Regions from separate parts of the Nesterenkonia sp. AY15 genome, predicted to be linked through region 1. Evidence: riboswitches for the same ligand, from Rfam matches in the RefSeq annotation. Region 1 holds a riboswitch; each other region holds the start of a gene.
The links. Region 1 has a riboswitch for S-adenosylmethionine ahead of LSI54_RS00255 (flavin reductase family protein). Riboswitches for the same ligand answer to the same signal wherever they lie in the genome.
Positions count from the first base shown of each region.

Region 1 (9,514 bases):
GCTGAACACCGAGCCCACACCCTTGGGCAGCATCTCCTTGGCCCGGTCATGATCGGCGTGGGAGGGCAGACCGGCGTAGTTGACGTAGACCACCCGGTCATCGGCTTCGAGCCATTCGGCGACCTTCTGGGCGTTGGCGACGTGCTCGTCGATACGCTGCGGCAGGGTCTCGATGCCCTGGATGAGGTTGAACGCGGCCTGCGGGCCCAGTGAGGGTCCGATGTCGCGCAGCTGCTCGGCGCGCAGCTTGGTCAGGAAGCCGTATTCGCCGAAGTTGCCCCACCAGGAGAGCCCGCCGTAGGAGGCCACCGGCTCGGTCATCGCGGGGAAGTTCCCGTTGTCCCAGGGGAACTCGCCGGATTCCACGATCACTCCACCCAGGGTGGTGCCGTGGCCACCCATGAACTTGGTGACCGAGTGGATCACGATGTCCGCGCCGTGTTCGAACGGGCGGATCAGGTACGGGGTGGTCAGGGTGGAGTCCACCACCAGCGGGACTCCGTGCTTGTGCGCGACCTCTGAGAGTCCGCGCAGGTCAGCGATGTCAGAGCTGGGGTTCGCGACGACCTCGGTGTAGAGAACCTTGGTGTTCTCCTGCATCGCCGCCTCGTAGTCCTCCGGTTCCAGGGAGTCCACGAAGGTGGTCTCGATCCCGAAGCGGCGCAGCGTGACGTCGAGCTGGGTGATCGTGCCGCCGTAGAGCTTCGAGCTCGCCACGATGTGGTCCCCGGAGCCGCAGAGTGCGGCGAAGACCAGGAACTCAGCACTCATCCCGGAGGCGGTGGCCACCGCGCCGATGCCGCCCTCCAGCGACGCGACGCGCTCCTCCAGCGCCGAGACGGTGGGGTTGCCGATCCGGGAGTAGATGTTCCCGTACTTCTGCAGCGCGAAGAGGTTCGCAGCGTCGTCGGTGTCCTTGAACACGAAGGAGGTGGACTGGTGGATGGGCACAGCACGCGATCCGTGGACGGCATCGGGGACGGCCCCGGCGTGCAGGGCGCGGGTGCGGAAGCCGAACTGGCGATCGCTCATGTAGCTACCTCTTCTCTTCTCGGCGCGGTTCCGCGCCGTTGGCAGATCTCTTCGATCTTCGGTACACAGGGTTCATTCTGCAGGCTTGTGGTGTCTCCCAGGGTCTCGCCGTCATGCAGCTGGGTCAGCAGCCGGCGCATGATCTTCCCGGAGCGGGTCTTGGGCACCTCGGGCACGGGGATCACCGTGCGTGGTTTGGCCACCGGGCCGATCACCTCGCCCACATGGCTGCGCAGCTTCCCGAGCAGCTCCCGCTCGGCCGCGCTGCCCGCACCCCCCGCGGCGTCGAGGCGCTCGCGGGCGGCGGTGGTCAGCACGGTGAACGCAACGGCCGCGTGACCGGTCATGGCATCGAAGACCGGGCAGACCCCGGCCTCGACCACGTCGGGGTGGGAGATCAGCGCCGATTCGATCTCGATCGTGGAGAGCCGGTGTCCGGAGATGTTGATGACGTCATCGATCCGGCCCAGGATCCAGATGTCCCCGTCCTCGTCCTTCCGCGCCCCGTCCCCGGCGAGGAACCATCCCTGCTCCGCGTACTTCTCCCAGTAGGAGGTGAAGTACCGCTCCGGGTTGCCCCAGACGGTCCTGGCCATCGAGGGGCCGGTGTGGGTGAGCACGATGTTGCCCTGCGTGCCCGTGGGCACCTGCTGGCCGGCCTCATCGACGACGGCGGCGCCCCAGCCGGGAAGTGCACGGGTCGCGGCCCCGGGCTTGAGCCCTGGGTGCGTCGACCGGGCGTCCTCGGGCCGCGGGGAGAGCACCGTGGACCCGGATTCGGACTGCCACCAGGTGTCCACCACGGGAAGCGCCGGTCGGCCGGCGTCGTCGGTGGTGTCGCGGCCGATCTCGCGGCGGATCCAGTGCCAGGCCTCGGGGTTGACCGCCTCGCCCACGGTCCCGGCGAGCCGGATCGAGGAGAGGTCATACTGCGCCGGAACACCTTCGGGGAACCAGCCCATCAGGGAACGCACCAGCGTGGGGGCGGTGTAGTAGGTGGTGACCTGGTGGCGTTCGATGATCTCGAAGTGGCGGCCCTCATGCGGAGTGTTCGGCGTGCCCTCGAAGATCACCTGGGTGGCGCCGGCGGCCAGCGGGCCGTAGATCTCATAGGTGTGCGCGGTGACCCAGGCCAGGTCGGCGGTGCACCAGTGGACGTCCTGGGTGCGCCGCTCCGGGTCAGGGTGGGCGAAGAGCCGCAGGTAGGTGTACAGGGCCCCGGTGAGGTAGCCGCCGGTGGTGTGGACGAGTCCCTTGGGCTTGCCGGTGGTCCCGGAGGTGTACATGATGAACAGCTCGGTCTCGGCGTCGAAGAACTCCGGGGTGTGCTCGGGGGAGGCGGTCTCGACCACCTCGTGCCACCAGAGGTCCCGCTCCGGCGTCCATTCCACGGGGGAGTCTGTGCGGTTGATCACCAGGACGTGTTCGAGGTTGCCGCCGTGCTCGGCGGTGGCCTCGGCGACGGCGGCATCAGCGTTGGCCTTCACCGGCACGGCCCTGCCGCGGCGGAACTGACCATCGGTGGTGACCAGCAGCTTCGCCCCGGTGTCCTCGACACGGAACTTCAGCGCCTCGGCGGAGAATCCGCCGAAGACCAGCGAGTGCACCGCGCCGACCCGGGCGCAGGCCAGCGTGATCACGATGGTCTCCACCAGCACCGGAAGGTAGATCACCACGCGGTCCCCGCGGGTGATGCCCATGCTGGTCAGCGCGTTCGCCGCCTGGTTGACCCGACGGCCCAGCTCGGCGTAGCTGACGTCCTCGCGGTCTCCGGGCTCGCCTTCGAAGTGCAGCGCGATCTTCTCCCCGCGTCCCGCGGCGACGTGGCGGTCCACGCAGTTCACCGCGGCGTTGAGCGTCCCGCCCTCATACCAGCCGATCTTCGGGCCGCGCTGGGTGACCGGGTTCGGCGGGGTCCAGGAGTGGGTGGTCTCCCACGGGGTCGACCAGTCCAACAGGGTGGCGGCCGCGGACCAGAATGCCATGCGCTGGTCCTCGTTCTGCGGGTCCGTCCAGGCGTGCACGTCGGCGCTCAACGGATCCGAGGGCACGATCGCGGAGCGCTGGGCCTTGAACGAGGGTGCGGTTTCGGGGGTGTCGCGGTGCGTCGGGTCTTCGGGAGTGGCCGCGGCTGCGGGCACGGTGGATCGAGGGTGGATGCTCAACAAGGGTCCTTCGGGTCAGCTCAGGGTGGTCAGGGTCTTGAACTCGTGCTGGTGGAAGACCAGCCCAGGAGCGCCCTCGGTGAAGCCCAGGTCCAGGATCTCCAGCACGATGATGTCGTGGTCCCCGGCGCGGACCCGGTCGTAGATCCGGGTGCGCAGCCACATCGGGACCCCATCGAGCAGCAGCGCCGAGCCGTGGAGCTGGTAGTCCACCCCGGTGAATCGGTTGGCGCGGTCCTTGGACGCGATCTGCCTGCACAGCCCGTTCTGATCGCGGCCGAGCACCGAGATGCCCAGTTCGCCGCCGCTGCGCTCAAGCTTCGGCCAGGTGGAGGAATCGTGCTGCACCGCCAGGGTGACCAGGGGCGGCGCCAGCGAGACGCCCACCGTGAAGGTGGACGCGATGATCGCCTCAGGTGTCCCATCGACCTCCGCGCCGACGGCGACGACGCCCTGCGGAAACTGTGCCAGGGCGTGGCGCAGCGCAAAGGAGTCCACACGGGACGCGGCGGTGGGGTTCTCAAGGGTGCGAGCAGGAACAGACATGCAGATCAACTCCATCGGTCCTGGCGTTAGCACCCGGCGAATCCGGGTTGCTGCGGCGTCTCTGAGCCAGATCTCTCAGCCGCTCGGGATGGTGACACCTCAACGCTACGCGTCGTCTCGCCGACCAGCAAGAATCGTTCGCACTGTGAGACGCCATATGACATTCGGCGCTGGTGTCACCACCGAACGTGTCCTTGATCTGCTGGATGAACACACCTGGTCACAACGGAGGTCAGGGTGGACGACGTTCATGGATATGGTTCGCCCGGCTCGGCGCTGGTCCGTCAGTCGGAGTCTGGCTTCCGCCGTCGTCCGAACTTGACGGATGAGCCCCTGCATCCTCTATATTGAGCCTCATCACCATCCAGAGCGACCGAGGGATCTGGCCCGAAGACGTCGCAGCAACCCGGGCATGCCGGGTGCTACCGCCAGAATCGATGGAGGAAAGAATGAACATTCAGCTGCCTGTGCCCCAGAATCTGCGCGACGCCATTGAGCGTGTCGGCCTCTCCGCGCTCGACCGAGAGCGCAGCCGTGAGCTCGCCCGCGATGAGGTCACGGACCTCGTGGCAGGTGGCATCGGACGGCTTCGCGTGCCGGAGCCGGCTGGTGGATACGGCTTGGACTGGGTGCAGACCACCGAGGTCCTCCTGGAGCTCGCCGCCCAGGACAGCAACATCCCGCAGGTGCTGCGCGGCCACTTCGCGGTCCAGGAGGATCTGCTGTGGCGCTGCGACGCCCGACCTGACTCCGCCCCTGACTCCGCGCGTGACGCCCGGCCCGATGCCCAGCCCGATGCCCGGCGCGTCGTGCAGCGCTGGCTCGCCAGGTTGGCCGCAGGGGAGCTGGTCGGCAACGCCTGGACCGAACCGGGCAAGGGCGGCTTCCACCAGTCCGGCACCGTGGTCAGCCAGACCGACGACGGGCCCAGGGTCACCGGGGTGAAGTACTACACCACCGGTGCGATCTTCGCGGACTGGCTCGACGTCACCGCCCGGGACGCCGCGGGCAATGAGCTCGCCGTGCTGGTGCGCCGGGACCAGCCCGGAGTGCAGATCGACGACGACTGGGACGGCTTCGGACAGCGCACCACCGGCTCCGGCACCGCGCGGCTGACCGACGCCGTGGTGGAGGAGTCGGAGCTGCGCGGACTGACCGATCGCTTCCCGTACCAGACTGCGCTCTACCAGCACTTCCTGCTGATCGTGCTCGCCGGCGTCGTCGAGGCCGCGGCACGGGACGCCGCAACGCTGCTGCATGAGCGCTCGAGGACCTTCTCCCACGCCAACACCCGCACCCCACGCACCGATCCGCAGCTGCTCCAGGCCGTCGGAGAGGTGGATGCCGTGGCGGCGCTGGCCCGGGCGCAGGTCCTCGCCACCGCCGCGAGCCTCGATGCCGCCTTCGCCGCGCGAAGCGCCACGGAACAAGCCCAGATCGAGGCGGCCAACGCGGTGGAGCTTGCCACCGGACGCGCCCAGGTGGCGCTGCATCGACCCGTGCTGGAGGCGGTCACCCGGATCTTCGACGTCCTCGGCGCCTCCGGGGTGAGCCAGTCCCGGAGTCTCGACCGGCACTGGCGCAACGCCCGCACCGTCACCAGCCACAACCCCTGGGTCTACAAGGCCCGGATCGCCGGGGACAACCGGGTCAACGGCGCCGAGCCGGTCCGGCTGTGGAGCGTCGGCGAACCGGACACCGCGAGTCAGTCTGCGGTGGCCAGCCCGCCAGCGACCCCGATCGGCGCGTAGAAGAACGCCGCGAAGAACGCCTGAGAACCGGCCCCACCCGACCGAGCTCCGACGCTGCACCTTACGCGCAGCCTCGACGCGCAGACATCGATGCCAACCACTGAGTCGAACCTCAAGGAGAACTGCACATGACCTACCCGACCACCGAGTCCGGCAAGCGCGAGATCCTGTTCAACGCCTTCGACATGAACTGCGTGGTGCACCAGTCCCCGGGGCTGTGGCGGCACCCGGAGGACCGCGCCCGGGAATACAACACGATCGGGTACTGGACCGAGGTCGCGCAGATCCTCGAGCGAGGCCTCTTCGACGGACTGTTCATCGCCGATGTGCTGGGCCCCTATGACGTCTTCGGCTCGAACCCGGAGGCCGCGCTGCGCTCCGGGGCGCAGATCCCGCTGCAGGACCCGTTCCTGCTGGTCTCGGCGATGGCCGCGGTCACCAAGAACCTGGGCTTCGGCATCACCGCCGGCACCGCCTACGAGCACCCCTACCCGTTCTCCCGACGGCTGGGCACCCTGGACCACCTCACCGGCGGCCGGGTGGGCTGGAACGTGGTCACCGGGTACCTGCCCTCGGCCGCGCAGAACATGGGCCAGGACGATCAGATGGAGCACGATCGCCGCTACGACCATGCCGATGAGTACCTCGACGTCGTCTACAAGCTGCTCGAAGGATCCTGGGAGGACGACGCCGTCCTCGCCGACAAGGCCTCCGGGGTCTTCACCGACCCGGCGAAGGTGCACCGGATCGAGCACCACGGGGAGTTCTTCAAGACCCCCGGGATCGGCGTGGTGGAGCCCTCCCCGCAGCGCACCCCGGTGATCTACCAGGCCGGGGCCTCCGCCCGCGGCCGGGCCTTCGCCGGCAAGCACGCCGAGGCGGTGTTCATCAATCCGCCCACCAAGGAGCTCGCCAAGGCCTCGGTGGCCAAGATCCGCCAGTCGGTGGCCGAGGCGGGACGGGACCCCTACTCGGTGCGGATCTTCGCGATGCAGACCATCGTCACCGGACCGGACGACGCCGCCGCGCAGGCCAAGTACGACGACCTGGCCCAGTACATCGACGCCGAGGGCGGACTGGTGCTGATGTCGGGCTGGATGGGCATCGACCTGAGCCAGTTCGATCTCGACCAGCCCATCGGCGACGTGAAGTCCAACGCCATCCAGTCCACCGTGGAGACCTTCCAGAAGGCCTCCGGTCGGGAGGATGAGGTCTGGACCGTCCGGCAGCTGGCCGAATGGGTCGGTGTCGGCGGCTTCGGCCCGGTCATCATCGGTGGCGGCCCGACGGCGGCGCAGCAGCTGATCGAATGGCAGGAGGAGACCGATGTGGACGGCTTCAACCTGGCCTATCACATCACCCCTGGCACCTTCGTGGACGTGGTCGAACACGTGGTGCCCGAGCTGCAGAAGCTCGGCCGCTACAAGACCGAGTACGCCCCGGGCACATTGCGCAACAAGCTCTTCGGCGCCGGCGACCACCTGCCCACGGAGCACCACGGGGCGCAGTTCCAGCTCCGCCGCAGGAGCTGATCCCGCCGGCAGGAAAACTCAGCGTCCCGCAACACAGAGGACCGGGGCCTCCGCATGACACCTGGCCGATGATCTGGCCGGCGTGATGCGGAAGCCCCGGCAGAACCCCGAACTGGGGGAGCGGCTAGGCCCAGGTCTTGAGCGCCTTGCGCTCGAGCACCCCGAGCAGGGTGTCGGTGAGCTTGCCCAGCAGCGCCAGCAGCACGATCGCCAGCAGCAGCCGATCGGTGCGACCGTTGTTCTGCGACTCGGTGAGCAGGAAGCCCAGTCCCTCGGCGGCCGCGAGCAGCTCTGCGGCGACCAGGAAGAGCCAGGCCTGCGCCAGGCCGAGCCGGAGTCCGGAGAAGACGCTGGGCACCACGGCGGGCAGCTGGACGGTGCCCAGCAGCCGGAGGCCGTGGAACCCGAAGGCGCGGCCGGCTTCGACCAGCTGCGCGTCCACATGCCGCAGCGCGGAGTGGATCGCGGTGAACACCGGGAAGAACGCGCCGATGGCGATCAGGATGACCTTGGAGTCCTCACCGATCCCCACCCAGAGCAGCAGCAGCGGCACCCAGGCCAGCGACGGCACGGCCCGGAAGGCTCCCACCGTGGGGTTCAGCAGCTTGTCCGCGAGTCCGGACAGCCCGAGCAGCGAACCCAGCGCCAGGCCGAGCCCGGCGCCGATGGCGAAGCCGATCAGCACGCGCTGCAGCGAGATTCCCATGTGTTCGAAGAGGTCGCCGGACTCGAAGAGCCCGATCCCAGCGGTGAGGACCGCCTGCGGGGGAGGCAGCTGGACCGCGGTGAAGGTGCCGGTGACCTCGGTGACCACCCACCACAGTGTCAGCAGCAGCACAGGGACGACGGCGCCGATCAACAGCCCGCCGCCGGGCAGCCCGCGCCGGGTGCGCCGCTCAGGGGAGTGTGCGGCCCCATCGGCGGGCTGTGCCGCCGTGGAGCTGAGTGCGGTGTCTGTCACTCTTCGACCTCCTCGATGTCAGCCTCGTCTGCGGCGTTCTCGGTGCCCTCGGCGTCGGTGGCCTCGCGGTTCTCGGCGAACTCGGTGTAGAAGAGGGACTCGAGCGCCTCATCCACCGCGTCCTGGCTGTCGACGTCGCCGTTCTCCACGAAGAACGGTCCGGCGGCCTCCATGGCGGCGTAGACGTCATCGCCGGGCACCGGGTCCACCTCGAAGTTGGTGCGCTCGGTGATGACCGCCTCGGCGATCTCCGGCTCGATCCCGGCGTACTCGGCGAGGATCTCCGCCGTTCCCTCGGGGTTCTCGTTGGCCCATTCGCGGGCCTGCTCGTAGACGTTGACCACGATCTGGGCCACATCGGGGTGGTTCTCCACGAAGTCCCCGGTGGCGTTGATGACCGAGTAGGTGTTGAAGTCCACGTTGCGGTAGAGCAGCTCCGCGCCCTCGGCCTCGGCGCCGGCCATGATCGGATCCAGTCCGGCCCAGGCGTCGACGTCGCCGTTCTCCAGCGCCTGGCGGCCGTCGGCGTGCTGCAGCGCCTGGACCTCGACGTCGTCCACGCTCAGCCCGGCCTCCTGCAGCGCGCGCGCCATGAAGAAGTAGGGGTCGGTGGCCAGGGTGGCGGCGATGGAAGCTCCCTCGAGATCCTCCACGGATTCGATGTCGGAGCCTTCCTGGGTGACCAGAGCGGACCACTCGGGCTGGTTCTCGATCATGATCGTGTGGGTGTCGGCGCCGACGGCGCGGTTCAGCAGCGCGGCGGAGCCGGCGGTGGAGCCCACGTGGATGTTGCCCGCGCGCAGGTTCTCGTTCGCGCGGTTCGAGCCCTGGGACTGCACCCACTGCACGTCGACGTCGAGCTCTTCGAGCTCTTCCTCCAGCCAGCCGTTCTCCAGGATGATCAGGCTCAGCGGGTTGTACGTGGCGAAGTCGATGTTCAGCGTCTCCAGCTGCTCGTCCTCGCCGCCATCACCGCCGCAGGCGGTGGCGAGCAGCGCGACGGCGGCGGCTGCGGAGACAGCTTTGACGGAGGTGCGGCGGGAGCGCGGGGAGCGGGAAGCGGAGGTGCTGGGCATGGGGAGGGCCTTTCGGTTCTTCAAGGATGGACATCGTGTTCGAGGTTCATGGTCGTGCGTGTCAGGCAGGAGCGGCAGAAGGCTCCTGGCATGTTCGGCATGTGGGGTCAGGCAGTGAATGGGCCCCGGAGGTGGTGATCCGGCAGTGCGGGGACCGCGTCGGCGGAGCCCCGCTGGTCAGGTCAGGACGAGCGGAGTCGGCCGGATCAGCTGCCGGGACGAGTCAGTGGCTGTGCGAGTCGACGCCGAGGCCGGAGAAGAGCTCCCCGCGCAGAGCGGCAAGCTCCGCGGAGGCGCGATCTCGCGGACGTCGCCCGGGCACGCTCAGCAGTCGGGCGATCGTGGCACCTTCGGCGGGATCGGGGTCCGCCGGGTCCTGCCCGAGGAGCAGCACGCGGTCTGCCAGCTGCAGCGCCTCATCCACGTCGTGGGTGACGAGCAGCACCGTGGT
Region 1 covers NZ_JAJOYV010000001.1:52,200-61,713, forward strand. Annotated here, with positions in the region: gene LSI54_RS00245 (O-acetylhomoserine aminocarboxypropyltransferase/cysteine synthase family protein) at 1-1,032, opposite strand, end outside; gene acs (acetate--CoA ligase) at 1,029-3,068, opposite strand; gene LSI54_RS00255 (flavin reductase family protein) at 3,213-3,743, opposite strand; SAM riboswitch class I at 3,752-3,838, opposite strand; SAM riboswitch class I at 4,101-4,187, shown strand; gene LSI54_RS00260 (acyl-CoA dehydrogenase family protein) at 4,193-5,494, shown strand; gene LSI54_RS00265 (LLM class flavin-dependent oxidoreductase) at 5,623-7,026, shown strand; gene LSI54_RS00270 (ABC transporter permease) at 7,151-7,987, opposite strand; gene LSI54_RS00275 (aliphatic sulfonate ABC transporter substrate-binding protein) at 7,984-9,063, opposite strand; gene LSI54_RS00280 (ABC transporter ATP-binding protein) at 9,287-9,514, opposite strand, start outside.

Region 2 (9,514 bases), 210 kb from region 1:
GGCCGAAGACCAGCCCGTGGTAGCTCTCGTCCGGGGTGGAGAAGCCGGGGAAGCGCTCCGGGTGGGCGAAGTAGTCGAAGCGCCCGGAGTCCACGATCACCCCGGCGATGGCCGTGCCGTGGCCGCCGAGGAATTTGGTGGCTGAGTGCACGACGACGTCGGCGCCGAAGTCGATCGGCTTGATCAGGTATGGGGTGGTCAGCGTGGAGTCGATGATCAGCGGTGCCCCGAACTCATGCGCCACCGAGGCGACGCCTTCGATGTCCAGCACGTCCCCGCGCGGGTTCGCCACGGATTCGCCGAAGAAGGCGACCGTGTTCTCCCGGGTGGCGGCGCGCCAGGATTCCAGGTCATCGGGGTCCTCCACGAAGGAGACCTCGATGCCGAACTTCGGCAGGGTGTGCTTGAAGAGGTTCTGTGTGCCGCCGTAGAGGGTGGGTGAGGCGACGATGTGGCTGCCGGCCGAAGCGATGTTCAGCAGCGCCAGCGTGGTGGCAGCCTGTCCGGAGCCGACGGCGAGCGCCCCGACTCCGCCTTCGAGGGCGGCGATCTTATCCTCCACCGCCTGGACGGTGGGGTTGCCGATGCGCGAGTAGATCGGGGCGATCTCCTCGAGTCCGAAGCGGCGCGCGGCGGCGGCGGTGTCCGGGAAGACGAAGGAGGTGGTCTGCTGGATCGGCAGCGCCCGTGCTCCGGTGACCGGGTCGGGGGCGACTCCGGCATGGATCTGCTGGGTCTCGAACTGCCAGGTGTTCTCGTTGCTCAAAGGATTCTCCGTTCAATGCGGCCCAGGAACTGGGCCGGATGTGAACGTCGCTGCCGGTGGTCGAGCTTCCGGCGCTGAATCCTGTACGGCCCTGTCCTGAGGACTGGGGTGTTGGGCCCGCACTGGTGTGTGGCCCGCGCTTGCTGAGTGAGTCGGTGAATTGCTTCACTGACTGTTTCAGCCAGGTCGTCACCCGGGGCACCCCACCGCGAACTGGAGGGTTGCCGGCCAGCAAACCGGGGTTTTGCGCTGGCACTCTTGACCTAGGACCAAGTCTGCATCGCGGAATGCTTCCTTGCAAGTGCGGGCCAGGGGTCGGGTTCGCAGTTCGTCATGTTCGGCCACCCTGCCGCGAGTCACTCCGGCCCGAGGAACGCGAACGGCTCCGCGGACTCGAAGAGATCACTGACGTCGCCGGCGTGGCCGTCGGGCGGGCCATCAGCAAGATCCATGCGGCGGACACCTGAGCCTTCTCGCAGGTCGAGTCGGTCCAGGGACACCCAGATGACGCTGGGCCGCAGCGCGGAGTCGAAGAAGTAGCGACGGTCCTTGTGGTCCGCCACGGTGCGCCACTGGGTCGAGGAGATGTTCGGCTGCCCCGGAGTGCTGATCCCATAGGGGACCGACGCGTTGCGGATCACCCCGAACACCGCCGCGGTCGCGATGGTGCGGTCTTCCACCTGCGGCACCGCGTTGATGTAGAAGCTTGCCCGGACATAGCGGTCGGCGGCGCGATTGGTGCCCGGGAGCATGACGGTACCGCCGATGCCGCGCCAGTAGGTGTCGATCGCCAGCTGTTGAGCGAAGGGCGGTGAATTGGTCATGACCTGGTGGGCGCGGTCGTGGTGTATCTGCAGCGTCCCGTCCAGGTACTCACAGATGGCGCTGTCCCCGGAGGCATCCGAGATCGACAGGTGCATGGTCGCCTGGCGCGGCTGCCCTGGCACGCCGGCGGTGACCACGGCGAAGTCTTCACGGGCGAGTGATTCGACCGCCTCCGTCACGGTCGCGAAGCTGTCCAGCACGTACTGGGCCCAGGCGCCGAGGGAGAGCTTCGGCCGGGCATCGTCGAGCCCCGGGTAGCGCGACTCGACCAGCCACAGGGCATTGGCGACCAGCCCCCGCTCGTTCATCCCATCGGTGGTCGAGATGTCATAGCCGGAGGCGATCACGCTGCCATAGCGGGACGTCCAGGCCAGCGACTCCGACCCGGCTCCTCCCTCGCGCGGCAGCCCCCGGGGGAAGACCCACAGATTCGTCCCCAGGTCGGCGTTCCAGTCCATGGAACGGGCCGTCAGCACACGATCCTGCTCGCCCAGGTAGACCACACGTGTGCACATCAGACTGGCCTCTCACCGAACCTGGGCTCCAACTGGGCCTCAGTGTGTCGGAGGCCATATCCGGAGGTCAACCCTGACCTAGACTCACCTTTCATGAGTGCCTCCGACAATGACGTCCTGACAGCCCTGCGCAGCGCCTTCACGCCGGGCACCTTGACCACCGACGCCGCGGAGCTCGACGCCCACGCGGTCGACCAGGGGCCGCTGGAGCATTGGCAGGTGCACCCGCCGCTCGCCGTGGTCTTTGCTGAATCGACGCAGGACGTCCAACTGCTGGTGCGACTCTCCTGCGAGCATGGCTTCGCGCTGATCACCCGCGGGGCTGGGACTTCCGTCTCCGGCGGGGCGAACTCCACCGAGGGTTCGGTGGTGCTGAACCTGACCCGGATGAACCAGATCCTGGCGATGCGACCCGAGGATGAGGTCGCCGTCGTCGAACCGGGCGTGATCAACGCCGACCTCAACGCCGCCGCCGCGGAACACGGGCTGATGTACGCCCCGGATCCGGCGAGCTACCGCACCTCCACCATCGGCGGCAATGTCGCCACCAACGCCGGCGGGCTGCGCTGTGCGAAGTACGGGGTGACCCGTGATTCGGTGCTTGCCCTGGACGTGGTGCTCGCCGACGGCACGCTGATCCACACCGGACAGGCCACCTTCAAGGGCGTCGCCGGCTATGACCTGACCAGCCTGTTCGTCGGCTCCGAGGGGACCCTCGGCATCGTCGTCGGGGTCACCGTGCGGCTGCGCCACCTGAGTGCGCACACCGAGACCATCGCCGCGTTCTTCGACGAGCTGACCACCGCCGCCCAAGGGGTCCTGGACATCGGCAGGGCCCGGGTGCAGCCGGCGATCACGGAGCTGCTGGATCGCCGCACCATGCTCGCCCTGGATGAGGCGCAGGGCTCGGACCTGGCCCAGCGCGGAGACACGCTGCTGCTGATCCAGACCGACGGCCACGGTGCTGCCATCGAGGCCGAGATCATCCGTGAGGTGCTGCGAGCACTCGGCGCCCTGGTCAGCGACCCCGGCTCCACCGAGTCCGAGCGGCTGATCGAGCTGCGCCGGCACGCCCGCGGCGACGGAATCGTCAACGAGGTGCGCGTGGGCGAAGACGTCGCGGTCCCGCGGTCGCGGCTGGTGGACTACATCCGCGCCATCGAAGACCTCGCCGAGGAGCACCAGGTCCAGCTCAAGGTGGTCGCGCACGCCGGGGACGGCAACCTGCACCCCACCTTCAGCGTCCCCAGCTCAGAGCTCGGCCCCGACACCGGCACCGGCACCGAGACAAGACCCGACGACGACGCGGTCTCCCCCGCACAGCCCGAGGCCGCCCCCGTGACGATCGACGCCACCGAGGGCGGCCTCCCGACCTCGGCCGTCTCGCGGCTGCATGCTGCCCTGGACGGTTCGGTCCGGCTGGCACTGGAGATGGGCGGGACCATCACCGGGGAGCACGGGATCGGCACCTATAAGCTGCGCTGGCTGGACTGGGAGCAGTCCGCCGAGGTGATCGCGCTGCAGCGCCGGATCAAGGACGTGTTCGATCCGGAGCGCCGGCTCAATCCTGGGCGGGCGATCCTGTAGCCGCGCCGCCCGGACCGAAAAGGACCGCGCGGGCCGCGGCGTCGGCGTCGGCGAGGGATCGCGCGGAGGAATCGCCATCTCCGCCGGCCTCCGCGGCGATGGCGGTGCCCCATTGGACCGAGCTGAGCTGCAGGCCCAGCACGTAGATCTCTTCCGGCTCGGCGCGGTCCGCCGGGATCAGCCGATGTGGAAGTCGCGTGACGTCGAAGCCCTTGCCCGCCCGCGGCGCCCCGGAGGCGTCCACGAGTTCGCGCGGCCGGGCGAGGCCGCTGCGCAGCAGTCCCGCCACCAGGGGCGAGCGCGAGAGCTGGATCCGATTGGCGGGCATCATCGCCTCAAGCAGCCAGCGCGCCTGGTACGCCGGCGCGGCCACGGCCGGGGATTCGGCGGTGTAGAAGCCGGTCTCGCGGTCCACGTCGAAGATCGGGTCGGGTCCCAGGAACTCCACCACCCCGGCGCGGGTCAGGGCGGCGAGCTCCTCGATCCGCTGCAGCGGCGGGCCGCTGGCCAGGCCCTCCACCAGGGACTCGAACCAGCCCTCGATCTCGCTGATCTGGCTGGACTGGGAGACCCGGCCCTGGCTGATCAGCGCCTTGACCTCCATCCGGGCCAGGTGCAGCGCACCGATGGCCATCTTCACCGGGCTGCGCGCTCCGGCGGCGGAGGTGGCCGCGTCATCCTCGAGGTAGGCGCTCATGTGCTGCTGGTACTGCTCGGCGGACTCGAAGGTCAGCCCGCCGAAGGGCTTGCCCAGCGAGCGGATGTCGAACCAGAGGACATCCGGGGCGAGCTCGCGCAGCAGCCGCTGACCACGGGTCTGCAGCACCGCCTCGCCCAGGTGGGTGTCCGCGAGCAGCTCCTGAAGCGCGGCTTCGAAACCGGCGCGGAAGAGCTCCGGGGCGAGCTCCACCAGGGTCCGGTAGTAGGTGCGCAGCACGTCGCGCTGGATCAGCGGCCAGAGGTGGGCTGAGAAGTCGAGCAGGTCGTGGCGCCGTTCGGCCTCGGCCACCGCCTCGGGGCTGAGGTGGTGCAGCGTGATGCCGACGGGCGCGAACCCGGGCGCCTCGGTGAGCGCGGTGGACTTGGCTCGATATGGGGTGCCGCGCCGGGACCCGGCCACCAGGTGCGGCTCGTCGCCGGTGGCGAGGTATTCCAGGCGCTGCCCGGCGGGGTGGTCGGCGTGTTCGTGGAACACTCCGCCGCGGCCCACGCTGGCCTGGATCATCAGGTCGAAGAAGTTCAGCCCCATCCCGCGGACCAGCACGTTCTCCCCGGCGGGCAGCGAGTAGTAGTCCACCTCGGTGGGGATCGCCGGCGGCTGGTAGTGCAGCCCGAGCTGCTCGGCCACCTCGGTGAAGTGTTCGCCGGACTCGTTCAGCCCGGCAGGTATGTGACCCAGCGCCAGCACCACCTGGTCGGCGCGGAGCCGATCATCCCGGGGCGGATCGGCGTCGTCGTCGGGGCGCAGCCTCAGCTCATACCCGGAGTCGGCGCGGCGCAGCTCGGCGACCTCCGCGGAGATGTGCTCGACGCTGATCCCGGGATGGCGCGCAAGTGCCGCGCAGACCTCGGTGTGCAGCCAGGTGAGGTACTGCCCGTAGGCGGCGCGGGTGGGGTAGTCGGTGTCGGTCCCGCCATGGTCGATCCCCTTCAAGACGGGCGGCTCGAAGCCGTCGGCGCGCACCGAGGTGGCGGTCTCCTCGGCCTCATGCTCGTGCCGCCACTGGGCGAAGGAGCGGGAGACCGACGACGAGGCCAGCTGGGCCTGAGTCGCGCCGACGGGCGCCGCGGTGGGGAAGCTGGCGGGGGTGTTCATCAGGTACAACGGGGACTGCTGCGGGTTCCAGACGCGGCCGGGCCCGTGTGGGGCGGGGTCTATGACCAGGACGCGCAACCGGGATGCCTGGGCGTCGGGCGTGCCGCGCTCCACCGCCGCCAGCAGCCGTTCCAGGAAGGAGGTGCCGCGGGGCCCGGCACCGATCAGCGCGACTCTGCGTTCCTCGGTCTGGCGGGGCATGGGTGGCGTGTTCTCCTGGTGCATTCCTCGGCTGTCTCGTCCCGTCCAGAGTACTGCGAGCGCACGCTTTGTCAGTTTCCCAGCCGAACCGCTAGTCTAGACGGGCGCATGAGAACGGTTCGCCGAATTCGTGGGCACAGGAGGCGTGCCAGAGCGGCCGAATGGGCTTCACTGCTAATGAAGTGTCCGCCTCAAAGCGGACCGGGGGTTCAAATCCCCCCGCCTCCGCCATTGTGAGAAGAACCCCCGTCGGGAGAGATCCGGACGGGGGTTCTTCTGCGTCCGCCGCAGGTGCTCACTGACATCGAGACTTGTGGCCCGCGTCGATCACCGCATCCTGCGGGAAATCGCTAGGCTCGGACCATGACTGCCTCCGCCGCCCCGCTCCCCGCCGACTCACCAACTCCGCGCGCCGTGCTGGTGGGCTGCGGCGACGTCGGCACGCGGATCGGCCATCGACTTCTGGACCAGGGCTGGAACGTCTCGGGATGGCGCCGCAGCCCGGAGCGTCTGCCCGCCTCCTTCGACGGCACGGCCGTGGACCTCACCGAGGAATCCACGGTCCCGGCCCCGCCGGCAGACACCACGGCGGTGGTCTTCTCGCCCGCCGCCGGCAGCCGCGATCCGCAGCGCTATGAGCAGGTCTACCTGCGCGGGCTCGAAACGGTGCTGGACCGCATCACGCAGGCAAACCTCGCCGAGACTGTGCAGGTGCTGCTGGTGTCCTCCACCTCGGTCCTCGGCGACGCCTCGGGGCGACTGGACGAATCTGCGCCGCTGACCCCTGCCGGCCCGACGGGTGAGGTCCTTGCCCGCACCGAGCAGCTTCTGCAGAAGTGGCGGGACGCCGGCGCTGAGTCCTCGGCCCGCTCGCGCAGCGGGATCCTGCGACTCTCCGGCATCTATGGTCCGGGCCGAGATCGGCTCATCAAACAGCTGCGCTCCGGTTCCGTGGGTGAAGCCGCAGGTCAGGACGCCCATGAGGCCTGGAGAATCTCAAATCGGATCCATTCCGACGACGCCGCGCGGGCCGCCGTCGAGCTGTTGACCTCCGCGGCCCCGCCGGAACTGGTGCTGGGCGTGGACAAGCTCCCGGTGCCCCTGGGCGTGGTGCACAACTGGATGGCTGACCAGCTCGAGCTCCCCCGCCCGTGGAGCGATCCGAGGCTCGATCCCCAGGTGCTGGATTCGGTGCCGCTGAACTCGCCGGTCCGCCATCACGCGGACTCCCCGTCTGGCTCCGTCCTGACCGATTCCAGCCCGTCGGGGGAGGACCTGTTCGACTCAGCGCTGCTCGGCGCGGGCCATGGCAAGGCGCTGGACGGGTCGCTGCTGCACCGCCTGCTCGGCGAGCTGCTGCATCCCGATTTCCGTTCGGGCTACACCGCCGCGCTGCGCGAGTAGCGGACCCCGGGCGGGCGTCGAGCCGCACCCGGTCACCGGGGACCCTCCATCGCCCATGCCGGGCCAACAGGTGGACCGACCTGAGCAGTGCTTGACATCACATCCGTTCCGGTGCTTCAGTTGACTTACCGACCAATCGGTCTGGAAATGCGATGAGGAGCACCGATGACTGAGTCCACCCAACTCGCCCCCGAGGGCCTGAACTCGAGCACCGCAGGTCACCCTCGGCATCGGATGCTGGACAACGATCGAGCCTCCGAGGCTCTCGGCATCGTGGTCCTCACAGCTGACCCAGGCCACGCTCGGATCAGCATGGTGATCCGCGAAGACATGACCAACGGCTTCGACATCGCCCACGGGGGAATGCTCTTCGCCCTGGCCGACACCTGCTTCGCCATGGCCTGCAACCACCCGAGCCTCGATGAGGGCACCATCACCGTGGCCTCCGGCGTCGACATCAACTTCTTGAAACCAGCTCTGCTCGGCGAGACGATCATCGCCGAGGCGATCGGAGTGGCCAACACAGGACGCAGCGGCGTCTACGACGTGACCATCACCCGGGGAGAAGACCTCCTCGGCGTGTTCCGCGGCCGCTCGCGCACCATCGCCTCCCCCGGAAAGAAGTGACCCGATGAGCATCCTCAACACCGAAATCACCGCGATCCCCGCAACCGACCCCGGTCTGCCCGATACCGAGGAGCTGATGAGCCGCGAGGAGATCGAGGCGCTCCAGCTCACCCGGCTGCAGCAGACCCTGCGCCATGCCTACGACAACGTCGCGGCCTACCGCGAGCTCTACGACGCCCACGGCGTCGGCCCCGATGACCTGCAGACGCTCGAGGACCTGGCCAAGTTCCCCTTCACGGACAAGGAGTTCCTGCGCGCGGCCTACCCGTTCAAGGCCTTCGCCGTGCCGATGGAACAGGTCCGCCGGGTGCACGCCTCCTCCGGCACCACCGGGCGCCCGACGGTGGTCGGCTACACCGATGCGGACATCGACAGCTGGGCGACTCTGCTCGCCCGCTGCCTGCGCTACTCCGGGGTGCGCCCGGGAGACCTGGTGCACAACGCCTACGGCTACGGCCTGTTCACCGGCGGCCTGGGCGCCCACTATGGGATCGAGAAGCTCAAGGCGACCGTGATCCCGATGTCCGGGGGGCAGAGCGAGAAGCAGGTCCAGCTCATCCAGGACTTCAAGCCCCGGGTGATCCTATGCACTCCGACCTACCTGTTGGCGCTGGCAGATTCCTTCCGCGCCGCTGGCGTGGACCCCAAGGACACCTCGCTGGAGGTCGCCGTGCTCGGCGCCGAACCGTGGACGGACAGGATGCGCCACGAGATCGAGCAGACCTTCGCGTTGAAGGCCTGCGACATCTACGGACTCTCCGAGGTGATGGGCCCGGGCGTCGCCGGTGAATCAGTGGAGCGCCAGGACGGCTCGACCATCTGGGAGGACCATTTCCGCCCGGAGATCATCGATCCGATCAGCGAGGAGGTGCTGCGCACCGGCGAGCACGGCGAGCTGGTCTTCACCACGCTGACAAAGCAGGCGCTGCCGATGATCCGCTATCGCACCCACGACCTGACCCGGCTGCTGCCGGGCTCCGAACGTCCCGGGCACCGACGGATGGGCCGGATCACCGGACGCAGCGACGACATGATCATCCTGCGCGGGGTCAACCTCTTCCCGTCCCAGATAGAGGAGATCGCCCTGGAGATCAAGGAGCTCTCCCCGCACTTCCAGCTGCGTCTGGCCCGACCGGGAAAGATGGATGAGATGACCGTGCACATCGAGCGGCGCGCGGAGACCTCCGCCGAGGACGCCGAGACAGCAGGAGCTGTGCTGGCTCGGCAGATCAAGGTCAAGGTCGGCTCCAGCTGCAAGATCAGCGTGGAGGAGCCAGGGTCCCTGGGTCGCTCCTCGGGCAAGCTGCGCCGGATCTATGATCAGCGGCCCCAATAGTCACCCGACTAGGGTGGAGTCATGACCCCCACTTCGACGACGGCGTCCGCCTCCCGCCGGGGCCGCCCCGGCTATGACCGCGAGGGGCTCATCACCGTCTGTGTCGAGACCTTCAACCGCCATGGCTATGAGGCCACCTCGATGGGCGCGCTCTCCCGCGAGCTGGGCATCTCCAAGTCGGCGATCTACCACCACGTGAGTTCCAAAGAGGAGATCCTCGACATCGCGCTGAACCGATCACTCGCCGAGCTGGAGCGGGTGATCACCGAGGCTGAGGCGCTGGATGCCTCCGCCGTGGCCGAGCTGGAGATGATCCTGAGCGAATCGGTGAAGGTGCTGACCACTTCATTGCCCTATGTGACGCTGCTGCTGCGGCTGCGCGGGAACTCCGAGATGGAGGTCAAGGCGCTGCAGCGGCGCCGCGAGATCACCCTGCG
Region 2 covers NZ_JAJOYV010000001.1:258,075-267,588, reverse strand. Annotated here, with positions in the region: gene LSI54_RS01220 (O-acetylhomoserine aminocarboxypropyltransferase/cysteine synthase family protein) at 1-766, opposite strand, end outside; SAM riboswitch class IV at 898-1,030, opposite strand; gene LSI54_RS01215 (linear amide C-N hydrolase) at 1,123-2,106, opposite strand; gene LSI54_RS01210 (FAD-binding oxidoreductase) at 2,200-3,693, shown strand; gene LSI54_RS01205 (FAD/NAD(P)-binding protein) at 3,668-5,710, opposite strand; tRNA gene LSI54_RS01200 (tRNA-Ser) at 5,850-5,941, shown strand; gene LSI54_RS01195 (NAD-dependent epimerase/dehydratase family protein) at 6,074-7,114, shown strand; gene paaI (hydroxyphenylacetyl-CoA thioesterase PaaI) at 7,280-7,741, shown strand; gene LSI54_RS01185 (AMP-binding protein) at 7,746-9,077, shown strand; gene LSI54_RS01180 (TetR/AcrR family transcriptional regulator) at 9,099-9,514, shown strand, end outside.
Region 2: it holds a riboswitch for S-adenosylmethionine, as region 1 does, so the genes downstream of both, LSI54_RS01220 (O-acetylhomoserine aminocarboxypropyltransferase/cysteine synthase family protein) here and LSI54_RS00255 (flavin reductase family protein) in region 1, are expected to answer to the same signal.

Region 3 (9,514 bases), on a different contig from region 1:
ACGTTGACCAGGGCAGGCAGCACCTGGTCGGCGCCGGGGACCTTCCCCGGGCGGAACTCTGCGGAGGCTCGCTCGCTGATCTGCTCGCGACGCTGCGCGGCGTATTCATCCGAGAGCAGGTGCTCCAGGTTCACCGGGACATCGCCGTAGTAGGTGTCTCGGTCCGCGAGGGCCAGCTTCTGCGCCTCCAGGATCAGGTGGGCGCCAATCTCGGTGCCGGGGTCCAGCTGCTCGTCCGGGTAGCCTTCGAGGATCTTCAGCGCCTGCAGCAGCGCTGGGCCCTGGCCCCAGGCGCCGGACTTCGCGATGGTGTGGCCGCGGAACTCGATTGAGACCGGGGTTTCGTATCCGGCGCTGTGGGCGGCGAAGTCTTCGGCGGTGATCACCCCGGCGTAGTCGCCGCCGTCGGAGTGCCGATGCGGGGTCTTCACGAACTCCGCCGCAGCCTCGGCGACGCGTCCGGTCTTCCACTCACTGCGTGCGGCTTCGATCTGCGCCACCCGGCTCGAAGCACCCTGCCCGGCGGCGATGAGGTCGCGCAGCACCTGCGCATACTCGGGGTTGCGGATGCTCTGCCCGGGCTCGGGGACCTTGCCCTCGGGCATCCACAGCGCGGCGGAGGTCGGCCAGTGCTCCTGGAAGAGCTCGGCGACGGCCCGGATCGCCCGCACCGCCCCGGGCAGGATCGGATGCCCGTCCTCGGCGTAGTCGATGGCGAAGGCGAGCACCTCGGCGAGGTCCCAGCTGCCGTGGTCGCGCAGCAGCACCAGCCAGGCGTCGACGGCGGCCGGGACGGCGGCCGCGAGGGCACCGGCACCCGGGACGTTCACGAGCCCGAGCGCACGATAGTGCTGGATCAGGGCCCCTGCGGGTGCGGGCCCCTGGCCCATCAGCACCTGCGGCGTCGACGGTGCGCCGGCGGTCGCGAAGATCCCGACCATGTCACCGCCGGGACCGTTGAGGTGCGGCTCCACCACATGCAGGACGAAGGCCCCGGCGACGGCCGCGTCGAAGGCGTTGCCACCGCGTTCCAGCACCGCCTGCGAGGAGGCCGTGGCGAGCCAGTGCGTGGAGGCGGTCATTCCGAAGTGACCCTCCAGGGTGGGCCTGGTGGTGAAGGTCTCGGCATGGGTGAACGTCATGGGCACTCCTGAGGCGTCGACGCGACGATCGAGCAGGACACCCACCCGCCGCATTAGTTGCTTTTGCAAACCAGCCTACGGGATGAGCGGGGTCAGAAGAGCGCCGGCTGGGCAGGACCGGCCGCGGCCGGTGCCGATGCTCCCTGCTGGGCCACCGGGGAGTCCGGGTCATTGCGCTCGCGCCACATCAAGTCCACCGGCTTGTCGAAGCCATGACGACGCCGGGCGGCGCGGGCGGAGTCGGCGAGCCAGAGCCGATACTCCTTGGAGGCGTAGGAGCCGCCGCCGTAGATCCGACGATACTTCGCCACCAGCGCCGGGTACTCGCGGGCCAGCCAAGCCATGAACCATTCCCGGGCGCCGGGGCGCAGGTGCAGCGCACCGGTGGTCACGTAGCTCGCACCGGCGTCGGCCAGTGCGGCATGGAGGGTGTCGATGCGATCGTCGCCGTCGGTGAGCCAGGGCAGGATCGGCATGGCCAGCACGGAACATTCAAGTCCGGCGTCGGTGATGGAGCGGATCAGATTCAGCCGTGCCCGGGGATCCGGGGTGCCCGGCTCCACCTTCTGCTGAAGCTCCGGATCCATGACCGCCAGGGACACCGCGACCGAGACCGGCACCTGTTTGGCGGCCTCCTGCAGCAGCGGGAGGTCGCGCTTGAGCAGCGGCCCCTTGGTCAGGATGGAGAAGGGCGTCCCAGAATCCGCGAGCGCCCTGATGATCCCGGGCATCAGCTGGTAGCGACCCTCCGCGCGCTGATAGGGGTCGGTGTTGGTCCCCAGGGCCACGTGCTCGCGCTTCCAGGACGGCCGATTCAGTTCGGCGCGAAGCACCTCGGCGACATTGGTCTTCACGATGATCTGCGTATCAAAGTCCCTGCCCGCGTCCAGGTCCAGGTACTCGTGCGTCTTCCGCGCGAAGCAGTTTTGGCTGACCACACCGTTCGCGATGAAGTCCCCGGTGCTGGTGGTGATGTCGATCAGCGGCTCGCTGCGACCGAGCGCTTCGATGCCGGTGATGCGCAGAGCCTCGGTGGTCCCGACCGCACCTCCCAGCACGCTCGCTTCGAGAGCGGACTCCTCCGCCTCGGAATCCAGCTCAGGAGACATTCCGAGTCCGAATCCCATGAGCCGGTCGTGCTCCGTCAGACATGGGCGCGGTGACCCACCCTCCGGGCGAGCCACGTACTTCCACCCGCGCTCTGCCAGGAAGCGATGGTCGCCGCTGGCCACGATCTGAGTGCCATCGCGAAGCGTGATGCGGAATGCGGGCTTCTCGGTCCCCCATTTCGCTGAGACCTCCGAGCGGACCAACCGGCGATTCCTGCCGTCGAGCTCGGTGCCGACGACGACGTCGCCCACCCTGACCTCACGCAGCAGCTTCTGCCGCCCGTCGGCCATCAGGATCAGCGTCTCGGGGCTCAGGCAATACACGCACTGATGCAGACATCCGCGGGTGGGGTTCACGGTCCAGGAGAAGGGCATGTTCGACTGGCCAGGCACCTTGTTGAGCGCGGTCTTCGCCGCCACCTCGTGGAAGGTCACGCCTTCGAACTCCGGGGTGCGCACCGAGCGCAGGAGTCCCTTGAGCGGGATGAGGGCCGCACCCTCACCCTCCTGCACTGCCTGTCCCTGCCACCTCATACGGTTATTCGAACATACTTTCGAATGCCTGTCGAGATGGACTCGCCCTCGAGGCCCGGCGCGCTGAAACTCCCGGACACCTGACTGGGCCCGGGGCACCAGCCTCAGCTCACCAGCAGCAGGACCCCGCCCAGCCCGGTTCCCACCGCAAGCACCGTGCCGCCGGCGCCGAGCAGCAGCGCCGGTCCTCCCTGGCGCAGCAGGCGACGCAGGTCCACCGAGGCGCCGACGCCGACCATCGCGGTGGTCAGCAGCATCGTGGTCACGTCCGCGGAGAAGTCCAGGGTGGACTCGGGCAGATCGGTGACCGAGCGCAGCACCATCATCACCAGGAAGCCCAGCACGAAGAGCGGGATCAGCGGCGGCCGCGATCCAGCGCCCTCCTCGACGCCCTCCCCGGCTCCCTGCGCAGCTCCGACCGCCCGGCGGCGACGCCCGGCAAGGCTGATGCCGGCGATCACCGGCGCCAGGAGCACCACCCGGGCGAGCTTGACCAGGGTCGCGGTGGCCAGCGCCACCGCCCCGACCACTCCGCCGGCGGCGACCACCTGTCCGACCTCATGGATGCTGGCGCCGATCCAGACGCCCATCTGTTCCTCGCCGAGGCCGAGCAGGGTTCCCAGCGCCGGCAGCGCGAGCAGCGCCAGGGTGCCGTAGAGGGTGACCACCGCAACGGCGGCCGCAGCGGCCGCCTGGACCGGGGCGCCGTCGTCGTCCTTGCCGTCGCCTCGGTCGATCGCCGCGGCGGCTGCCGCCACGGCTGAGGCCCCGCAGATCGCGGTGCCGGCGGCCAGCAGCGTGGTCATCCCCTTCGGTGCGCCCAGCAGCCGCCCGAGGGCCAGCATCCCGAAGAAGGTCACCCCCACGGTGAGCACGACGACCGCGAGGACCGCCCACCCCAGGCCGAGCAGGTCACCCAGCGCCAGCTGGAGGCCGAGCAGCACGATGCCCACCCGGAGCAGCTTCTTCGCCGCCCAGCCGAGACCACGCTCGGCCCAGAACGGCACCCAGCCCAGGCTGCGCAGCGCGATGCCGGCAAGGACTGCGACCAGCAGCCCGGAGATCACCGGAATCTGCTCAGCGATCAGCCGGTGCGCGGCGATCGCGAAGATGAGAGCCAACGCCGCGCCGGGGAGGATCTCCGCGGTCTGGCGCCAGAGCCGGGTCAGCCGCGAGGTCAGGTTGGAGGTCAGGGCGGTTAGTGGAGGCACCGGATAAGCATAGGACCACTGGCCTAGACTGAGCGGGTGCCGAATCAGCTGAACACCGAGACCCCGACCGCCGCTCCGCATGAGTCGATGAAGCCGGGGGCCGCACAGCAGGATGCAAGGCCGCAGGAGTCAGCGCCGCACCCGCAGGCGGGCCGCGAGGCCTTCAGCTTCGAGGTCGAGGCCCGGATCGAGGGGGCGCTGGGCCGCACCGGCACCATCCGCACTCCCCACGGGGACATCAAGACCCCGGCCTTCATCCCGGTGGCCACCAAGGCCACGATCAAGACCGTGCGCCCCGAGGAGATGCTCGAGATCGGCGCCCAGGCCGCCCTGGCCAATGCGTATCACCTGAATCTGCAGCCGGGCACCGATGTGATTGACGCCGCGGGCGGGCTGGGCCGGTTCATGAACTGGCCGCTGCCCACCTTCACCGACTCCGGCGGATTCCAGGTCATGAGTCTGGGCGCGGGGTTCAAGAAGGTCATCACCATGGACGCCTCGGTGGTCCCCGATGACGCGGCCGTCGCCCCGAAGAAGGTGCGCCTTGCCCTGGTGGACGACGACGGCGTGACCTTCAAGTCCCATATCGACGGCACCACCCACCGGTTCACCCCGGAGATCTCGATGAAGCTGCAGCACGAGATAGGCGCGGACATCATCTTCGCCTTCGACGAGCTGACCACACTGTTCAACACCCGCGACTACCAGGAGACCTCCCTGGAGCGCACCCGGCTCTGGGCCGAGCGCTGCCTCTCCGCGCACCGCAGCCTCACCGCCGAGCGCAGCCACCGCCCCTACCAGGCACTCTTCGGGGTGCTCCAGGGTGCCCAGTACGAGGATCTGCGGCGCAAGGCCGCGAAGGATCTGGGCTCTATGGAGATCGAGGGGCAGAGCTTCGACGGCTTCGGAATCGGCGGCGCCCTGGACAAGGAGAACCTCGGGGTGATCGTGAGCTGGATGGCCGAGGAGCTCCCGGAGAACAAGCCGCGCCACCTGCTGGGGATCTCCGAGCCCGAAGACTTCTTCACCGCTATCGAGAACGGGGCAGACACCTTCGACTGCGTCTCCCCCTCTCGGGTGGCGCGGACCGGACGGGTCTATCACCCCGATGGTCGCTACAACATCCCGCAGGCCCGCTTCAAGCGCGACTTCTCCCCCATCGATGAGGAGTGCACCTGCTACACCTGTCAGAACTACACCCGGGCCTACCTGCATCACCTCTTCAAGGCCAAGGAGATGCTCTACAACACGCTGTGCACCATCCATAACGAGCACTACACGATCAAGATGGTCGATGACATCCGGGCCAGCATCGAACAGGGCCGGTTCTACGAGTTCCGCGACGCCACCCTGGGCCGCTATCAGGCTGGGTCCACGAGTCGCTACCAGGCTGGGGTCACCCCGTAGCCGAGGGGTCCTGGGGCAGGACCTAGAGGGTCCGATCCGCTGCTGAGCTGGTAGCTCCCAAGCCCCCTCCCGAAACCTCTGATTGATCGAATAAATCCTGGTCAGAGAGCATTAGCGACTGTTGCCTCGAGTTGCCAAATCGGCGCGACTGGGGTGCACTGAGTCACGACGTGCCGACTGGAAGAACATTGCGTTCCGCGAGTCGGCATCCTAAGACCCGGACCTACGGCAGGACCATTTTGCGCCAACCCTCTCCGGCCAGCAATCACGCTCCGACTCTTGACCATCGCTCCTCACGGGTGGCCCCCGAGCGACGGTACCGACCGGAGATCCACGGTCTGCGTGGTCTAGCGATTCTCGGGGTGGTGCTCTTCCACCTCTTCGGCGCGGGCCGAGTCTCCGGCGGCATCGACATCTTCCTCGCCATCTCCGGATTCCTGTTCACCGCGATGCTTCTGCGCGAGGCGGTGGAGAGCGGCGGTACGATCCGGGTCGGGCGGTATCTGGCCAGGCTTGCCAGAAGGCTGCTTCCCCCTGCTGCCCTGGTCATCCTGGTCACGACCCTGGCCGGGCTGCTCGTCTTCCCGGAGACCCGACATTCTCAGCTGCTCGCCGAGGCCCGCGCGTCACTGCTCTACTTCGAGAACCTCGAACTGATCACCTCCCAGCTGACCTACGGGGCGGCCGGCCCGGAGACCAGTCCGTTCCAGCACTTCTGGTCCCTCTCCGTGCAGGGCCAGTTCTACCTCCTCTGGCCGCTGGTTGCGCTGACTGCGGTGCTGGTGGCCAAGCGGACCCGACGCAGTCCGATCCTGGTGATGGGGGTGATGACCGGGCTGATCGTGGCGGCGTCGTTCGGCTACGCCGTCTACATGGGCGGGGTGAACCAGGACGAGGCGTACCTGATGACTCGCACCCGCTTCTGGGAGCTCGGCTTCGGCGGGCTGCTGGCCCTGCTGGGCTCCGCGCTGACGCTGCCGCGCCGTTGGCGGCTCGCGGCGGGCTGGGCCGGCGTCGTCCTGATCATCGCCACAGGCTTCGTCTTCGACGGCGCGGCTCTGTTCCCCGGCCCCTGGGCGCTGTGGCCGCTGATGGGCCTGGCGCTCGTGCTCGCGGCCGCTGGACCCGGCGGAGGCACACAGGACCCCGCCGCGACGGCGACCCGGATCCTCTCCACGCACCCCTTCACCTGGATCGGCGATCATGCATATGCCCTCTACCTCTGGCACTGGCCGCTGCTGATCTTCTACCTCGAGATCAGGGAATACTCCACGCTCGGTGCGCGTGGCGCGCTGATCATCCTGGCCGCCGCACTGGTGCTGGCCATTCTGACCAACCGATGGGTGGAGCTGCCGGTGAACCGTGCCTCAGCACGCATCGCTCCCCGAGTGCCCTTGGCCATCGCGGCGACGGTGCTGCTGATCGGTGGCTCCGTGAGCAGCTACGGGATCCACCAGATCCAGACCCAGCGCAGTGAAGCCCCATCCCTGGCCGAGGTCGACCGTAGTGACTATCCAGGGGCGCTGGCCACGCTGGAGGGCACCGAAGTCCCCGACGGTGTGGATTTCATCCCAGACCCGCAGACGCTGGCGCAGAGCCGGCCGGATTACTACGACTGGGGATGCCGACAGGAGAGCGGCGACGGTGAGAACCGCGGTGAGGTACTGGTGTGTGAAGACCCTGAAGAGCCCGCCCAACCGGATCTGAGGGTGATGATCACCGGAGGCTCACACGCCGGGCAGTGGCACCATGCTTGGAGGATCCTGGCCGCCGAGAACAACTGGGAGCTGCTGATCGCGGACAAGTCCGCGTGCGTGCTCACCGCGGGCTCCGACCCTGAGGAGAATCAGTGCCATGAATGGAACCTCAACCTGCTCGACGTGATCACTGAACGGAAGCCTGACCTGGTGTTCACGGCGGGCACCCGGGTGCCCGCCGACGGCACCCCGGAGAACATCTACTGGGGGGCCCCGGAGAAGTGGCAGCAGATCATGGACCGCGGCCCCGAGGTGCTGCTCATGCGCGGAACGCCACGGCGCGAAGACTCGGTGGCCGACTGCCTCGCCGCGGGCGGGGACGCCGAGACCTGCGCAATGGACCCCATCAGCTACCAGGACACGAACCCGCTCACCGAGCCGGACCTGCCGGATGGTCTCTACACCCTGGACATGACCGAACACCTCTGCTCCGAGGAGATCTGTCCGGCGGTGATCGGCAACATCGCGGTCTACTACGACCAGAGCCACCTCTCCAACCACTACATCGAATCGATGGCGCCGCTGCTGGATGCCAAGCTTCGCGACGAGATGCCGCACCTGTTCTGAGCCTCTAGGGACCAATCGGACCTCCGGCGTGACCTGGGGAGGACCGTCTGGAGCGACGAATGAACCGGCGGGCGCCCACGTAACAATTGTTCACTGGTTTGCATCTTTTGTCGGACAGCTCTAGGTTTCAGCAGACAACGAATCATCCAGAGCGACTGAGAGACCTAGCTCAACGACGTCGCAGCAACCCCACCCTTCAGGGTGAGCAGGTGCTACCGCTGGGAACGATGAAAGGTGAAATCTTCCATGCCTGAAGCGTGTTCTCGCCAACCAGAGATCAAGTTGAACCCGAGGTACACCGAGGCGCCCCTGCGCACCTCTTCGAAGACTCTGCGGGTCGCTGGCACGTGGTCGGGCCCAGTACGGACCGAACTCACCGTCCGGGACTTCAGCTTCGTCTCTGACCAGCCTGTGGTGCGCGGCGGCAGCGATCAGGGCCCCGCACCGATGGAGTACCTGATCGGCGGTGTCAGCAGCTGCATCGCCGTCGCGGTCGAACAGCTGGCCCATCGGCGGGCCCTGCCCCTCACCGACATCTCCACATACACCCTGGCACGTCAGGACACTCGCGGGTTGGCTGGGCAAGCAGATGTGCAACCCTATTTCTACGTGTACCGGTTGCAGCTGGTCGTAGAGACCAGCGAACAGGACTCCTCTGTCCTGACAGACTTCGCCCAGTGGGCCGAACACATCTGCCCCGCGATCAATCTCTTGCGCGACGCGCACATCGACCTGGAAGTCGCGTGGGCATTCGTGCACAAGAACTCCCCTGGCCTCGCCGAAGCTCTGGCGAATCATGCCTGGGGCTACGAGGTGGACGGGGACCCCAACGTCGGGAGTCTGATCTTCGAGATCATCAATGCTGATGCCACGTCAGATGTGACCGGGGTGAACGCATGACAACGGTCGGACTCTGGACGATCGGCCTGGCACTCGCATACACCGCCTGGCTCATACTCGGAAGCCGCATCGCTGTGGGCCGCTCGGGACACGGAGGATTCTTCGTCAGCGGTCGCAGTTTCAGCCCTTGGACCGTCGCGTTCTGCATCACGGGACTGTTCTCGGGATCCTCCTACATCGCGATCGTCGAGCTGAGCTACCGAACAGGTGTGTCGGCCGTCTGGTACGGCGTGGCCGAAACGGTGCAGATCTTGCTGATCGCGCTCCTGCTGGTCAAGCCCCTGCGAGAGAAGCTCGTGGTGACGGTCACCGGCATCATCGGGGACCGATTCGGCCGCGGAGCCCAGGCCATCAGTTCTGTGATCACCGGTCTGACGTTTCCGATGTATTCAGTGGCCACCAGCATCGCCTTCGCGTCCGCCCTCTTCGCGGTCACGGAGATCCCACTGTGGCAGTGCATCGCTCTGACAGCGATCATCCTGCTCGCCTTCCTGACCTTCGGCGGCATGCGCTCCGTCGCATTCTCCCAGACCATGAATGTCCTGATGATCTTCGTGATGTTCATCGTGGGCATCTGGGCGTTCCTGGTCTCACCCGGGCCCAGCGGTCTCGAGACCTTGGCTGAGGAGCAGCCACAGATGTTCGATGTCTCGAACGCCGGCATATCGCTGATCGTTGCCTGGTTCGGCACCTTCATCGTCAATGTTCCCCTGGCTCAGGCCGCCTTTCAGATGTCGATGTCGGCGCGGAGCCCGGAAGACGGCCAGAAGGGACTCTTCCTCGCGGCGATCATCGGCATGCCCCTGATCCTTCTCGGAATCGTCGTCGGCGTCGCCGCCTCGATTGTGGTCCCGGATGCATCGCTGCCCCTGGTGGGCATCGCCGAG
Region 3 covers NZ_JAJOYV010000010.1:1,441-10,954, forward strand. Annotated here, with positions in the region: gene LSI54_RS12015 (gamma-glutamyltransferase family protein) at 1-1,142, opposite strand, end outside; gene LSI54_RS12020 (Rv2578c family radical SAM protein) at 1,235-2,785, opposite strand; gene LSI54_RS12025 (YeiH family protein) at 2,890-3,996, opposite strand; gene tgt (tRNA guanosine(34) transglycosylase Tgt) at 4,084-5,403, shown strand; gene LSI54_RS12035 (acyltransferase family protein) at 5,703-7,727, shown strand; SAM riboswitch class I at 7,867-7,961, shown strand; gene LSI54_RS12040 (OsmC family protein) at 7,974-8,627, shown strand; gene LSI54_RS12045 (sodium:solute symporter family protein) at 8,624-9,514, shown strand, end outside.
Region 3: it holds a riboswitch for S-adenosylmethionine, as region 1 does, so the genes downstream of both, LSI54_RS12040 (OsmC family protein) here and LSI54_RS00255 (flavin reductase family protein) in region 1, are expected to answer to the same signal.